Linked DNA regions of Hahella sp. HNIBRBA332. Each later gene encodes a partner of the first gene's protein in a complex. Links are inferred from orthologs where the notes say so. Each region holds a gene or a part of one and is shown on either strand. Other genes may lie near its edges.

Region 1 (7,955 bases):
TAAAGGGGAATTTGTGGGCCTGGAATATTGGTAATTGGTATATTGAACAATGGTTTGTGTCTCTGAGCGAGCTGAAACTCGGTGTAGATGCGAGCGGAAAGCCCAAGCATGGAGGAGGGAATGAGCTGAGTCAGGCGAGCAGCGGATATCGCCTGTCCATATATTTGTGATGAGGTTGCGTTGTCATGGATAGACTTCAGGCGAATGGCCAGATTGGGCTCATCCGTAGCCAGCGAAATCAGCATGGCTGACAGCTGACTACCTGTGGGGCTATCAATGCGCTTGGAGCGAACTGAGATGGGCGACACAGCTATAAGTGGGCGCTCGGCGTCTTCGTTCAGGGAATGCAGGTAGCGTACTAATACTTCGGAGCATAGCGTCATTACTATGTCGTTAAGAGTAGTGTCTTCATGCTGTTTTTTTAGTTGCTTAAGCCTATCGAGGTCGCATGCGAAGTAGGCTAGGCTGCGTTCTTTTCCAATGGCGCGATTAAACGATGTGGGAGGCGCGCTGAAAAGGGCGGGTGGAAGCGCCAGTCTATGTAAACGTTGAATCAATAATGTATAGAATGCTGATGCCGCGGCGTCTTTAGCCATATTGGCAAGTCTGAATGGCGTGTTCAGGGCGGAGCCGTAGACGTTGCTGATCAGGCGTGTTTTGGACGGCAAAGGATTCGGGCTCCAGGCTTGTTGTGGCCCTCTTTTAGTTGGCTCAGGAGAAAAGTCGAGCAGGGCGCTCATCAGCTCTTCGCCCGTTGCGCCATTGATCACTGAATGATGGATCTTGACGACCAAGGCGCAGCAGGCGCGCTCTTTTGTGTCGTTTGGCCGGTAACCGCTTACCAGCGTTATCTCCCACAGCGGTCTCTCGCGGCTTAACGGCTCTGCGAGTATTGCCGAAGTGAGTTGGAGTAATTGTTCTTCCGTGCCAGGTGTTGGGAGATGGACGTTACGAAGATGATTATTTAGGTCAAAGTCTGGATCATCTACCCAGTAAGGGTGGTCCAGTTTTAACGGCACCTCCACAAGACGCTGCCTGAATTGTCTGGCGGCAGGCAGGCGGGACTCAATGTGCTGGTGAAACGCCTCGAAGCTCAGCTTTCTGTTTTGTTCTGAGCAGTCAAGGACATACACGCCGCCGATATGCATGGGGGCGTTCTCTGTTTCCAGATAAAGGAAGGACGCATCCAGTTCGCTTAGCTGCTGCATATCCGCTTAATATCCAGTAATGGCGTACTGCTCACTTTAACAGTACGGCGCAGTCCGCGATAGCGGGTTGTTTTCGCTTGTCCTAATATTCTCGTTTGAGCTTATTTGGTGCGGTTTACTGCTATTTTGGTCAAAGCAAATAACGCATCTCGATATACCGAGGGAGCTAGCCGTTCGAGTCTTGCTGCGGCTCGGTCTGCGTACTCTTTCGCAAGCTTGACGGTATAATCCAGAGCCCCGGATTCCCTGACCGCGCTCATTACCGCATCCAGTTGCTCTAATCCGCCTTCTCTAATTGCTTTTCGGATCAGTTTTCTTTGTGCGTCATCGCCTTGTTGCTGTGCGTAAAGTAGTGGCAGGGTAGGCTTACCTTCAGCTAAGTCGTCGCCTACATTTTTGCCCATTTCCGCTGCGTTACCCTGATAGTCCAGAACATCGTCGATCAGCTGGAATGCAATACCGAGCTCCAGGCCAAATTCCTTCATGTCTGAGGTCGTTTCGGCACTAGCCTGACAAAGTATTGCTGCGCTATGTGAAGCGGCTTCGAATAGCATGGCTGTTTTGGCGGTGATCACTTCCATGTATTGTGCTTCAGTGATATCGGGGTTTTTACAGTTGGTCAGCTGTAATACTTCTCCCTCGGCAATAACATTTGTAGCGTTGGCCAATACCGCCATCACGTCCATGTCACGCAGCTCCACCATCATTTGAAATGCCCGGGAATAGAGAAAGTCACCGACCAGAACGCTGGGGGCGTTACCCCATTTCGCATTGGCGGTGTCTCGCCCGCGGCGTAGGTCTGACGTGTCCACAACATCGTCATGCAGCAGTGTCGCAGTGTGTAGAAACTCAATGATTGCAGCCAATTTCAGATAGTGCTTTGAGTTGGCGTTTAGAGCATTGCTGACCAGTAAGACCAGAAGGGGGCGCAGTCGCTTTCCGCCAGAGTCGATGATGTATTGGCCAATCTTTTCCACAAGTGGAACATTGGAGAAAAGCTGATTTTTTATGAGCCCGTCGACGGACAGAAAGTCTTCGTTAACGGCTGCGTAAATAGTTTCTGCCTGCATGCTTGAATGTTCACCGGAAGGCTATGCGCCCGCTATCGGATGTCCGGCGCTGTCGCCGGCCGGTTCGCATATAATGCGGCCGATTAAGTGATTACCGATGGGAGCGTGAGTGTCGACACTGGGTTTGGCACCCTACGGGAGAGGAATGCTAGGGGGGAAGTCCCTGCTGTGTCAAGGTTTTGCGGGCAATTATAGGGCGCTTGGCCCGGATGAAACAGGATTCTCTCCCAAGCCTCGGAGTAGCGTGAGCCTATCTATAAACTTAGTTGCTCAATCTTTCTGCATTTTGTATAATCTTGCGCCCGCAAAAACCATTCCCTGTCATAGGGTCACCAAAGAGTTTCCCCTGGCAACAGGCGCTGCGGCGGTTTGCCCGTTCAGTTTTCTGGCGGAGCCGGTATTAAGTAATGGTGGTGCATGGACTTCCTGCAGGCCTGATGAATGACTTAAGAAGACAGGCGGCGAAGTTCATATTTAACCCGTGTGATTGGAGATTTATCTCATGTACGCAGTTATCGTGAGTGGCGGTAAGCAACATCGCGTAAAAGAAGGCGAGCGTCTTAAGCTGGAAAAAATTGAAGTTGAAACCGGTGGTGTTGTTGAGTTCGACAAAGTGCTGCTTGTCGCCAACGGAGACGATGTTAAAGTAGGCGCTCCTGTTGTTGAAGGCGCTAAAGTGACTGCAGAAGTTGTAGCTCACGGCCGTCACAAGAAGGTCAACATCATTAAGTTCAGACGTCGTAAGCACCATATGAAGCGTATGGGGCACCGTCAGTGGTTTACTGAAGTTAAGATCACCGGAATTTCCGGCTGATACGGCAACTAATCTAGAGGAGTAATAACATGGCTCACAAGAAGGCGGCGGGTAGTAGCCGTAACGGTCGCGATTCAGAATCCAAACGACTTGGCGTCAAGCGCTTTGGCGGTCAATTCGTTAAGGCTGGCAACATTCTGGTTCGTCAGCGTGGCACAGAGTTCCATCCAGGTGAGAATGTAGGTTGTGGCCGCGACCACACTCTATTCGCCAAGCAAGATGGCTTTGTTAAGTTCAACGTTGGTGGCCCGTTAAACCGCAGAACAGTCAGTATTGTCGCTGCGGAATAAGGCTGGCCCGTAACGTTAAAAAGCTCCGCAGATGCGGAGCTTTTTTGTTTGCGCCGCACTTGCGCAAACCTTGTGTTATAAAGATGTTGGTAATAGCTGGCTTTAAACGTCGGCGAAATTGCAATTGTTGGGAGAAAAGGCATGAAATTCGTTGATGAGGCCACAATTTACGTGGAAGCAGGTAAAGGTGGAAATGGCTGTTTGAGCTTTCGTCGCGAAAAGTATGTGCCGAAGGGCGGGCCGGATGGCGGCGATGGTGGTGACGGCGGATCTGTCATTCTGGAGGCGGACGAGTCTATTAATACGCTCATTGACTATCGCTATACGCGTAAGTTTAAGGCGGCGAATGGCGAGAGCGGTCGCGGAGGCAACTGTACTGGCGCCAGTGGCGCTGATCTGGTGCTGAAAGTCCCTGTGGGAACAACTATTATCGATACGGATATTGATGAGGTGCTTGGCGATTTAGTGGAAGTCGGACAGCAAATTAAAGTGGCGCAAGGAGGCTTTCATGGTTTGGGTAATACCCGCTATAAGTCCAGTGTTAATCAGGCTCCTCGCCAAACCAAACCAGGGCAGCCTGGGGAGTCGAGAAATATCCGACTTGAGCTAAAGGTGTTGGCCGATGTGGGGTTGCTTGGTTTGCCCAATGCGGGTAAATCGACGCTGATTCGTGGTATCTCCTCCGCCAAACCCAAAGTGGCGGACTATCCTTTCACGACTCTGGTTCCCAATCTTGGCGTTGTGCGCGTGCAGGCGCACCGTAGCTTTGTTGTGGCTGATATTCCAGGATTGATTGAGGGGGCGGCTGATGGCGCAGGGTTAGGTATACGTTTTCTTAAGCATTTGGTTCGTACTCGCCTCCTGTTGCATGTGGTGGACGTATCTCCGCTGGATGAGTCGGATCCGGTCGAGTCGGCGGTAAAAATTGTGGCGGAACTGGAAAAGTTCAGTCCGGCGTTGGCTGCTCGCGATAGGTGGTTGGTGCTCAACAAAACGGATTTGTTGGCGGAGGATGAGAAAGACGCAATTTGCGCTGATATTTTGAAGCGTTTGAATTGGTCTGGCCCTAGCTATGAGATTTCTGCTTTGGCGGGCGAGGGCTTACCGCGTCTTTGTCAGGATATTATGACCTGGATTGAGCGAAGGGCTGAGGAAGAGCGTGATGACCCTGATGTGGCGGAGGCGGATCGCCTGAATCGTGAGCAAATGGATCAGGAAGTTCGTGAGCGCATTCAGTTTCTGAATGAGCAGCGTCGCCAGGCGAGAAAGAAGGCGAAGGAATCTGATGGCGATGATGATGACGAAGATGTTGAAGTTTTTTATGCGCCTTAACGGGATCTATGGGGTTGTGTGAATTATGTCGGTCAGGCTGCAACTAGGACAATTAAACGAATCGCAGGCGCGAGCGCGTCTGCGGGAAACCCGTCGCTGGGTGATTAAAATCGGCAGCGCATTGCTGACAAATGATGGTCGCGGGTTGGCCTTGGACGCAATGGGGCTGTGGGTGGATCAGTTGGCGGCTTTACGCAAAGATGGTGTAGAAGTGGTCGTTGTCTCTTCTGGCGCGGTGGCGGAAGGGATGAGTCGCTTAGGGTGGAAGGAGCGTCCAAAATTACTGGACGAACTGCAAGCTGCAGCCGCAGTGGGGCAAATGGGGCTGGTTCAGGCGTGGGAGGCGCAATTTAAGCGTCATAATATGCAGACCGCCCAAATCCTTTTGACTCATGAAGATTTGTCCGACCGCAAGCGCTACCTGAATGCTCGGGGAGCGTTATGTACCTTAATTGATATGGGGGTGGCTCCTATTATCAATGAAAACGATACGGTGGTGACGGATGAGATTCGCTTTGGCGATAACGATACGCTAGCTGCCTTGGTTGCGAATCTGGTCGAGGCTGACCATTTGATTATTTTGACGGATCAGTCGGGCTTGTTTGATAAGGATCCTCGCTCCAATGCCGATGCTAGCTTGGTGGGAGTGGCCAAGGCTAATGACGCGGCCTTGGATAGTATGGCTTCTGGTAGCTCTGGGGCTTTGGGTCGGGGCGGAATGTTCACCAAACTGCGCGCCTCGCGTTTGGCGAGTCGCTCGGGGGCTGCGACAGTTATTGTGGGTGGGCGCATCGATTCGGTGCTTACCCGTTTGCGTAATGGGGATGAGCTGGGGACGCTTCTGCTTCCTGACCAAGAGCGCTGGGTTGCGCGTAAGCAGTGGCTTGCCGGACATCTCAAAACCCGGGGGCGTCTAGTGCTGGATGATGGCGCCGTGCGCGTGCTGACGCAGCAGGGGCGGAGCTTGCTGCCTGTTGGAGTCAAGTCTGTGGATGGCGGCTTTCAGCGCGGAGAGATGGTGAGTTGTTATGATTTGCAGGGTAATGAGGTCGCCAGAGGGTTGGTGAACTACGATGCGGATGAAGCGGTGCGAATTGTTGGCGTTGCTTCTGAGAAAATTGAATCTATTCTAGGCTATATCAATGAACCAGAGTTAATACATCGAGATAACTTAGTTTTATTGTAGTTTTTCCTGGAAAGCAGACAATAAAAAACCGACCTAAGCCGGTTTTTTATTGTTCAGAAGAACTTAGCTAGCCTTCAGCGCCTTAATTTTGGCGTTTAGACGGCTCTTGGTGCGAGCAGCTTTGTTCTTGCTGAAAATGCCTTTGTTGACCATGGAGTCAATGATCGGCGCTGCAGTAGTTAATGCTTGGGTTGCGCCGTCATAGCTGCCTTGCTCGATCTGGGCGCTAACTTTCTTGATGTATGTGCGTACCATGGAGCGCAGGCTCATGTTATGAGCGCGGCGTTTTACTTGCTGCCTGGCGCGCTTCTTGGATGAAGGATTGTTCGCCACCTTGAAACTCCTCAATAATCGAATGCTGTCGGTTGGTGTCGCCGAAATAAATGACGCGGAAATATGCCGCTTTCGTGGTCATTTGTCAACGATTATGGCAAAAAAAATGATTGTTTTTCATTCAACGCAAGCGTGGCGCCCGAGTGATCTATTTTTCCGCTAACTCTCACATGATAGGATGTGCCGCCTGTCAATAAAGGGGCTTTCGTCCGCCTCTCAACGCTATTCTCAATTTTCCTAGGTATGAATGATTTGTGAGCGCAGCAGATACGCATAAAGAAAAGCCTACTCCGTCATTATTGAGGTCCAGTGGCTTGGTCGGAGTGATGACCATGCTTTCCAGGGTGTTAGGCTTGGCTCGGGACATTGTAATCGCCAACTTTTTTGGCGCGGGCGCTGGGGCTGATGCTTTTTTTGTGGCGTTTAAAATTCCAAACTTTATGCGCCGCTTGTTTGCAGAAGGCGCCTTTTCGCAAGCTTTTGTTCCGGTGTTGTCGGAATATCGTACGAAGCAGTCGCCGGTTGCGGTGAAAACGCTTGTGGATAATGTCTCCGGTACGCTGGGGGTGGTTTTATTGATCATTACTGTTCTGGCTGTAGTGGCGGCTCCACTCTTGGCGGCATTATTCGCTCCGGGCTTCCTGGATAATAATGATAAGTTTGCGCTTACAGTGGAAATGCTGCGTCTGACATTTCCTTATCTGCTGCTTATTTCAATGACGGCGTTTGCGGGAGCAATATTAAATAGCTACGACTATTTTGCTGTTCCGGCATTTACTCCCGTGCTGCTGAATCTATCATTGATTGGCGCGGCATTTTTGATCACGCCATATATGGACGAGCCAGTGATGGCTTTAGCTTGGGGCGTATTAATTGCTGGTATGGCTCAATTGCTGTTCCAACTTCCTTTTCTCTCTCGCTTGCAGTTGCTTCCCAAGCCCAAGGTGGATAGAAAGCATGAGGGAGTCCGCAGAATTTTGCGATTGATGACGCCAGCCATGTTTGGCGTGTCAGTAAGCCAGATAAACCTTCTCCTGGACACCATCCTGGCCTCTTTTCTGGTGACGGGGAGTGTTTCCTGGCTGTATTACTCTGATCGCTTATCGGAGCTGCCTTTAGGTGTTTTTGGAATCGCGATTGCGACTGTGATCTTGCCCAGTCTGTCGCGAAAACATGCGGCAGATAACGCCAAAGACTTCTCCGCCACCCTTGATTGGGCGATACGAGCGGTGCTTTTGATTGGCCTGCCTGCTGCGGTGGCTCTAATGACGCTTGCGCAGCCTATGATTGCTACGTTGTTCCAGCATGGGGCGCTGACTGACTTCGATGTGAGAATGTCTGCGCAAAGCTTGCAGGCGTATTCTCTCGGCTTAACTTTTTTTATGTTGGTGAAAGTTCTGGCGCCAGGCTACTTCTCACGGCAGGACACTAGAACGCCTGTAAAGATAGGGATTGCGGCGATGATCGCTAATATGGTGTTCAATCTCGCATTGATTTACCCCATGGCGCACGCGGGTTTGGCTCTGGCGACGTCTTTATCGGCAGCGTTAAATGCTGGTCTGCTATGGCGCGGACTGGTGAAAGCCGGCGTACTCCAGCACCAATCTGGTTGGAGAGTGTTCTTGTTGCGTCTTGTGGGCGCCAATGTCGTGATGGCGCTGGTTCTCGTGGCATTATTGCCTGCTGAGGGTTTCTGGTTTTCGGCGAATACTGCGACGCGTG
Region 2 (5,435 bases), 5.4 Mb from region 1 along the record:
TTTTCCAATTGTCGAAAAACATCGACCCAACCCCAATCGCCATGAAAAATCATGCGAAAGGGTTCAAAGCCTTGCCTATTTATGGCGTAGAAAAGGTCTTTGTCTCCGTCGAGGCCTTAGATAAGTTCGCCCTCAGCATAGATGATCTGAGCATGCCCGTTGAAACCCTGGAGATCAGCGCCATTAAAGAAAAAATGGCGATGGCGGACCATATATTCAGCTTTTAAAACGTCTTTTTTCAACCCACTAATTCATCATTACTCATACGCCATGGTGTTACATATATTCAATAAAGGCATTCGCAATCGCGAGCTGCTTAAAACCTGCGCTGAAATGACAGGCCCCAATGACAGTCTGCTTTTAATTGAAGACGGCGTAATATGGGCCAAGGAACATAAAGAGAACTCATTGCTGCTGGGACTCCTTGATGCAGGCGTCAAAGTGTATGCGCTCAAGGAAGATCTGACCGCGCGAGGCATCACCGCCGCAGACGCCATTGCAATAGCGGACTACGCACAGTTCGTCGAATTGACCGAGCGCCACCCTCGCAGCGTTTCCTGGTTCTAAAGCCATATCGCAAACAAAAAGCGGAAGCTATTCCATGACGTTACAGGACCTCCCCCTGGATAAAGACGGCTTTCTGGTCAATCTGAACGACTGGAGCCCCACTATCGCAGAAGAAATCGCCGCACACGAGAATATCGCACTGACTCCCGAGCATTGGGAAATCATAGATCTGGTGCGGGAGTTTTATGATGAATTCGGCCTGTCCCCGGTCAATCGCGTTCTGGTGAAAACCACAGGGGCCAAACTGGGCCAGGACAAAGGCAACAGCATTTATCTGATGCAACTGTTTCCCGGCGGCCCCGCCAAAATTGCCTGCAAAATCGCCGGCCTCCCCAAGCCGAACAACTGCCTGTAAACAAGGAAAACCTATGCTGAATGAAAAGTTTCCCAAAGAAAGCAACGAACACGCTTTCGCTCCTTTTATCAGGGCATTAGGTAAAGGTAAAAAGGGCTCTCGCTCACTGACCCGTGAAGAAGCGCGCGCCGCCATGGGAATGATTCTGGACGGCGATACGCTGGACCTGCAGCTTGGCGCGTTTCTTATGCTGTTGCGGGTGAAAGAAGAAACGCCGGAGGAATTGGCTGGATTTGTGGAAGCGGCGCAGGCCAGATTTAACGCCCCCAAACTCAAGGTGGATATTGACTGGAGTTCCTACGCAGGCAAGAAGCGTCACCAACCTTGGTTTCTGTTCGCCGCCCTATTACTGAGCCAAAACGGTTATCGCATTTTTATGCATGGCTCTGAGGGCCATACGCAGGGACGCCTTTACACTCGTTCGGTGGTTGAAACCCTGGGCCTGCCCGTGGCGGCCAACTGGCATGACGCCGAAAGAGCCCTTGAGGACAGCCACTTCGTATATATGCCACTGCAAAGCTTTTCTCCCCGTTTGCACGACATTATTCAGATGCGCTCAATTTTAGGCCTGCGCTCTCCCGTGCATTCCATGGCGCGCCTGCTGAACCCCCTTCATGCCCCTCTCGTCATGCAGGGCATCTTCCACCCGCCCTACAATCCTATACACCAGCTCAGCGCCAACCTGTTGCAATACCCCACCGCCGTCGTTATCAAGGGCGAAGGAGGTGAAGTCGAACGCAACCCGGACGCCCAATGTGTGGCGCATGTCAGCCGCCAGGGCGAAACCTTCGAAGAAACCTGGCCGCCTTTATTTGCGCAACGTCATCTCAAAGCAGAAGAGCTCTCCATTGAACACATGCTTAATGTGTGGCGAGGAGTTGATGAAGATGAGTATGCAGAGGCCGCGGCGATCAGCACCCTGGCATTGGCGTTGAAATATATTGGAAATAGCCAGTCTCAACAGGAAGCGCTGGAAACCGCCACAGAATGGTGGCGCAAGCGGGATAAACAACGATTCTGAGGATACAGAAATAGAAAGGGCGAACCATGTTCGCCCTTATTTCATTTGTGCTCTATGGCTTGGCCAAGCCTGCACTCTTACCAGAACGCTTAAGAGTAGTAAGCGTTGTCCGTGACCGTATGGTCAGTGGCGTCACGAACGCCTTTCAACTCTGGAATTTTCGTCAACAGCGTTTTCTCAACGCCTTGCTTCAGGGTGAAATCCACCGCCGAACACCCCTGACAACCGCCGCCGAACTTGAGTACGGCGATATCGTCAACCACTTCCACCAGAGACACTTCGCCGCCATGGGAGGCCAGTCCAGGGTTAATTTCGGTATACAGGATGTAATTGATACGATCAGGCAACGGAGAGCTTTCGTCCACCTTGGGCATTTTGGCGTTGGGCGCCTTAATGGTGAGCTGGCCGCCCATGCGTTCGGTGTTGAAGTCAACGAAAGCTTCTTCCAGGTATGGCAGGCTGTTTTTATCCAGATACAGGGTAAAAGCGTCAAACTCGACTTTTTCATCATCCTTTATGATCTCTTCCGGCTTACAGTACGCCAGACAAGTTTCCGCATACTTGGTGCCTGGCTGCGTCACGAACATGCGCACGCCCATGCCCTCGGTTTTTTGCTTTTCCAGTAATTGCGCGAGGTAGTCGCGAGCCGATTCTGTGACTGTTACCATTCCTAAATAGCCCCAAAGGTGATTGATGCTGTGAATTGTAGAGCAAAAGCCTCGTTGGTTAAAGCCTTAGCAAATTAGTAGGATTTAGCTGAAGCGCGCTTTACCTATACCCCCACATCGGTCTCCGCAATACTGCAAAAGGCTTCTTAGCCCTAGGCAAACAGGGCATCTTATGGCTTAATCTGCTAATATTCTCCCCCTTTAGAATCATAATGACTACGGCTAGGTTTTTCACATGCTGACGCGGATCCAACGAGTAGAAGCCCTTAATGACTCCCTGAAAAAACGGATATTGATATTGGACGGCGCCATGGGAACCATGATTCAGCGCTACAAACTGGAGGAAGCCGATTATCGAGGCGAACGATTCAAGGACTTTCACCGCGATATCAAAGGCAATAACGATCTTTTGTGTCTGACCCAGCCGCACATTATCAAAGCCATTCACAAAGCCTATCTGGACGCTGGCGCCGACATTATTGAAACCAACAGTTTCAACGCCACCTGGGTATCCCAAGCCGAATACGGACTGGAAGATATTGTTTACGAGCTGAATGTCGCCAGCGCCAAGGTCGCCCGTGAAGCGGCGGCCGAGAAAACCGCGGAAACCCCGGACACCCCACGTTTCGTGGCCGGCGTGTTAGGCCCAACCTCCCGCACCGCCTCCATTTCGCCTGACGTTAACAATCCCGGATATCGCAATGTTGATTTCCAGACTCTGGTCGACAATTACTACGAAGCCACCAAAGGTTTGGTCGATGGCGGCAGCGACATCATCCTGATCGAAACCATTTTCGATACACTGAACGCCAAGGCCTGCATATACGCCGTTCAGCAATACTTTATCGACCACAATATCGAACTGCCGATAATGATTTCCGGCACGATCACCGACGCCTCAGGGCGGACGCTGTCTGGACAGACGGCAGAGGCATTCTGGAATTCCGTGGCGCATTCAAGGCCCATCAGCATTGGCCTGAACTGTGCGCTGGGGGCGGACGCCCTGCGTCCTTATGTGGAAGAACTGTCCAACCGCGCCACTACTTATATCAGCGCCCACCCTAACGCCGGTTTGCCCAACGAATTCGGAGAGTACGATCAAACGCCGGAAGAAATGGCGGCCATTGTCGAAGGTTTCGCCCAAGATGGTTTTGTGAACATCATTGGCGGCTGTTGCGGCACCACGCCCGACCACATTGCCGCGATTAAAAAGGCGGTAGATAAGCACGCGCCACGGACCATTCCCAACATCAAACCACGTCTACGCCTTTCAGGGCTGGAGCCTTTTACGCTCACAGATGAAATCCGTTTCGTAAACGTAGGCGAACGCACCAACGTTACTGGCTCCCGCCGCTTTCTGCGTCTGATCAAAGAAGAGAGTTACGAAGAAGCGCTTGATGTGGCCCGCGATCAAGTGGAAAACGGCGCTCAGGTCATCGACATCAACATGGATGAAGGCATGTTGGAGTCGGCGGATGCAATGAAAGTCTTCCTGAACCTGATCGCTTCTGAACCTGATATTTCCAAGGTTCCCATTATGGTGGACTCATCAAAATGGGAAGTCATCGAAGCGGGTCTGCGCTGCATTCAAGGTAAAGCTGTGGTGAACTCCATCAGCTTGAAAGAAGGCGAAGAGGACTTTATCGCCAAAGCGAAATCGTGCATGCGCTACGGCGCAGCAGTGGTCGTCATGGCGTTCGACGAAGCAGGCCAGGCTGACACCTACGAGCGCAAAACGGAGATCTGCAAACGCAGCTACGATATTCTGGTTGGACTGGGCTATCCGCCACAGGACATCATTTTCGACCCGAATATTTTCGCCATCGCCACAGGGATTGAAGAGCACAACAACTACGCCGTGGACTTCATCCAAGCCACCCGCTGGATTCGCGAGAACCTGCCCTACGCCAACATCTCCGGGGGCGTCAGCAACGTTTCCTTCTCCTTCCGCGGCAATGACACCGTGCGCGAGGCGATTCACTCGGTATTCCTGTTCCACGCCATCAACGCCGGCATGAACATGGGTATCGTCAACCCGGCGCAATTGGTCATTTACGATGAGATTCCCGCCGAACTCAAAGAGCTGGTGGAAGACGTCGTTCTGAACAAGCACCCCGACGCCACAGAACGCCTGCTGGAAGCCGCTGAGCGCTACCGCAGCACAGGCGAGAAAAAGCAGGAAGAGAGCCAGGAGTGGCGCTCCTGGCCTGTCACCAAACGCCTTGAACACGCGTTGGTGAAAGGCGTGAACGCTTATATCCTCGAAGACACGGAAGAAGCGCGACTGGCGGCGGCGCGCCCTATCGAAGTTATCGAAGGTCCGCTGATGGACGGCATGAATGTCGTCGGCGACTTGTTCGGCTCCGGCAAAATGTTCCTGCCCCAGGTAGTGAAAAGCGCCCGCGTCATGAAGCAGGCGGTGGCGCACTTGATCCCGTACATTGAACAGGAAAAAGACGCCAAGGAGAAAGCCAAAGGTCGCATCCTGATGGCCACGGTCAAGGGCGATGTGCACGACATTGGCAAGAATATCGTTGGCGTTGTACTGCAATGTAATAACTATGAAGTTATCGACCTGGGCGTCATGGTCCCCTGTGAGAAAATACTGCAGGTGGCCAAAGAGGAAAATGTAGACATTATTGGTCTCAGCGGCCTGATCACACCGTCACTGGATGAAATGGTGCATGTCGCGCGCGAAATGCAGCGCCTTAACTTCAATATTCCTCTGATGATCGGCGGCGCCACCACCTCCAAGGCGCACACCGCCGTCAAAATTGAGCCGGAATACAAGAACGACGTGACCGTTTACGTCACCGACGCCTCC

What was found. Proteins that work in one complex are often made in the same cells at the same time.
Region 2: the proteins of cgtA (region 1) and O5O45_RS06595 are in contact, whole or in part, in a crystal structure (PDB 8BFT), measured with the Escherichia coli proteins. The link is inferred for Hahella sp. HNIBRBA332 from one-to-one orthologs.

What each region holds. Positions count from the first base shown.
Region 1 is NZ_CP132203.1:6,840,227-6,848,181, forward strand. The notes cover bases 2,656-5,618. They hold cgtA (Obg family GTPase CgtA), read left to right. Parts: upstream 2,656-3,523; coding sequence 3,524-4,714; downstream 4,715-5,618. Other genes in these bases: rplU (50S ribosomal protein L21), read left to right, coding at 2,781-3,092; rpmA (50S ribosomal protein L27), read left to right, coding at 3,122-3,382; proB (glutamate 5-kinase), read left to right, coding at 4,740-5,618. Also shown: O5O45_RS30425 (WS/DGAT/MGAT family O-acyltransferase), read right to left, coding at 1-1,208; O5O45_RS30430 (polyprenyl synthetase family protein), read right to left, coding at 1,310-2,278; more of proB, read left to right, coding at 5,619-5,900; rpsT (30S ribosomal protein S20), read right to left, coding at 5,964-6,233; murein biosynthesis integral membrane protein MurJ, read left to right, coding at 6,488-7,955. UniProt on the Escherichia coli protein: An essential GTPase which binds GTP, GDP and possibly (p)ppGpp with moderate affinity, with high nucleotide exchange rates and a fairly low GTP hydrolysis rate.
Region 2 is NZ_CP132203.1:1,414,879-1,420,313, reverse strand. The notes cover bases 1-2,939. They hold O5O45_RS06595 (glycosyl transferase family protein), read left to right. Parts: upstream 1-935; coding sequence 936-1,943; downstream 1,944-2,939. Other genes in these bases: metH (methionine synthase), read left to right, coding at 2,847-2,939; nfuA (Fe-S biogenesis protein NfuA), read right to left, coding at 2,033-2,611; O5O45_RS06600 (TusE/DsrC/DsvC family sulfur relay protein), read left to right, coding at 602-922; tusB (sulfurtransferase complex subunit TusB), read left to right, coding at 271-567; tusC (sulfurtransferase complex subunit TusC), read left to right, coding at 1-227. In the rest of the region: more of metH, read left to right, coding at 2,940-5,435.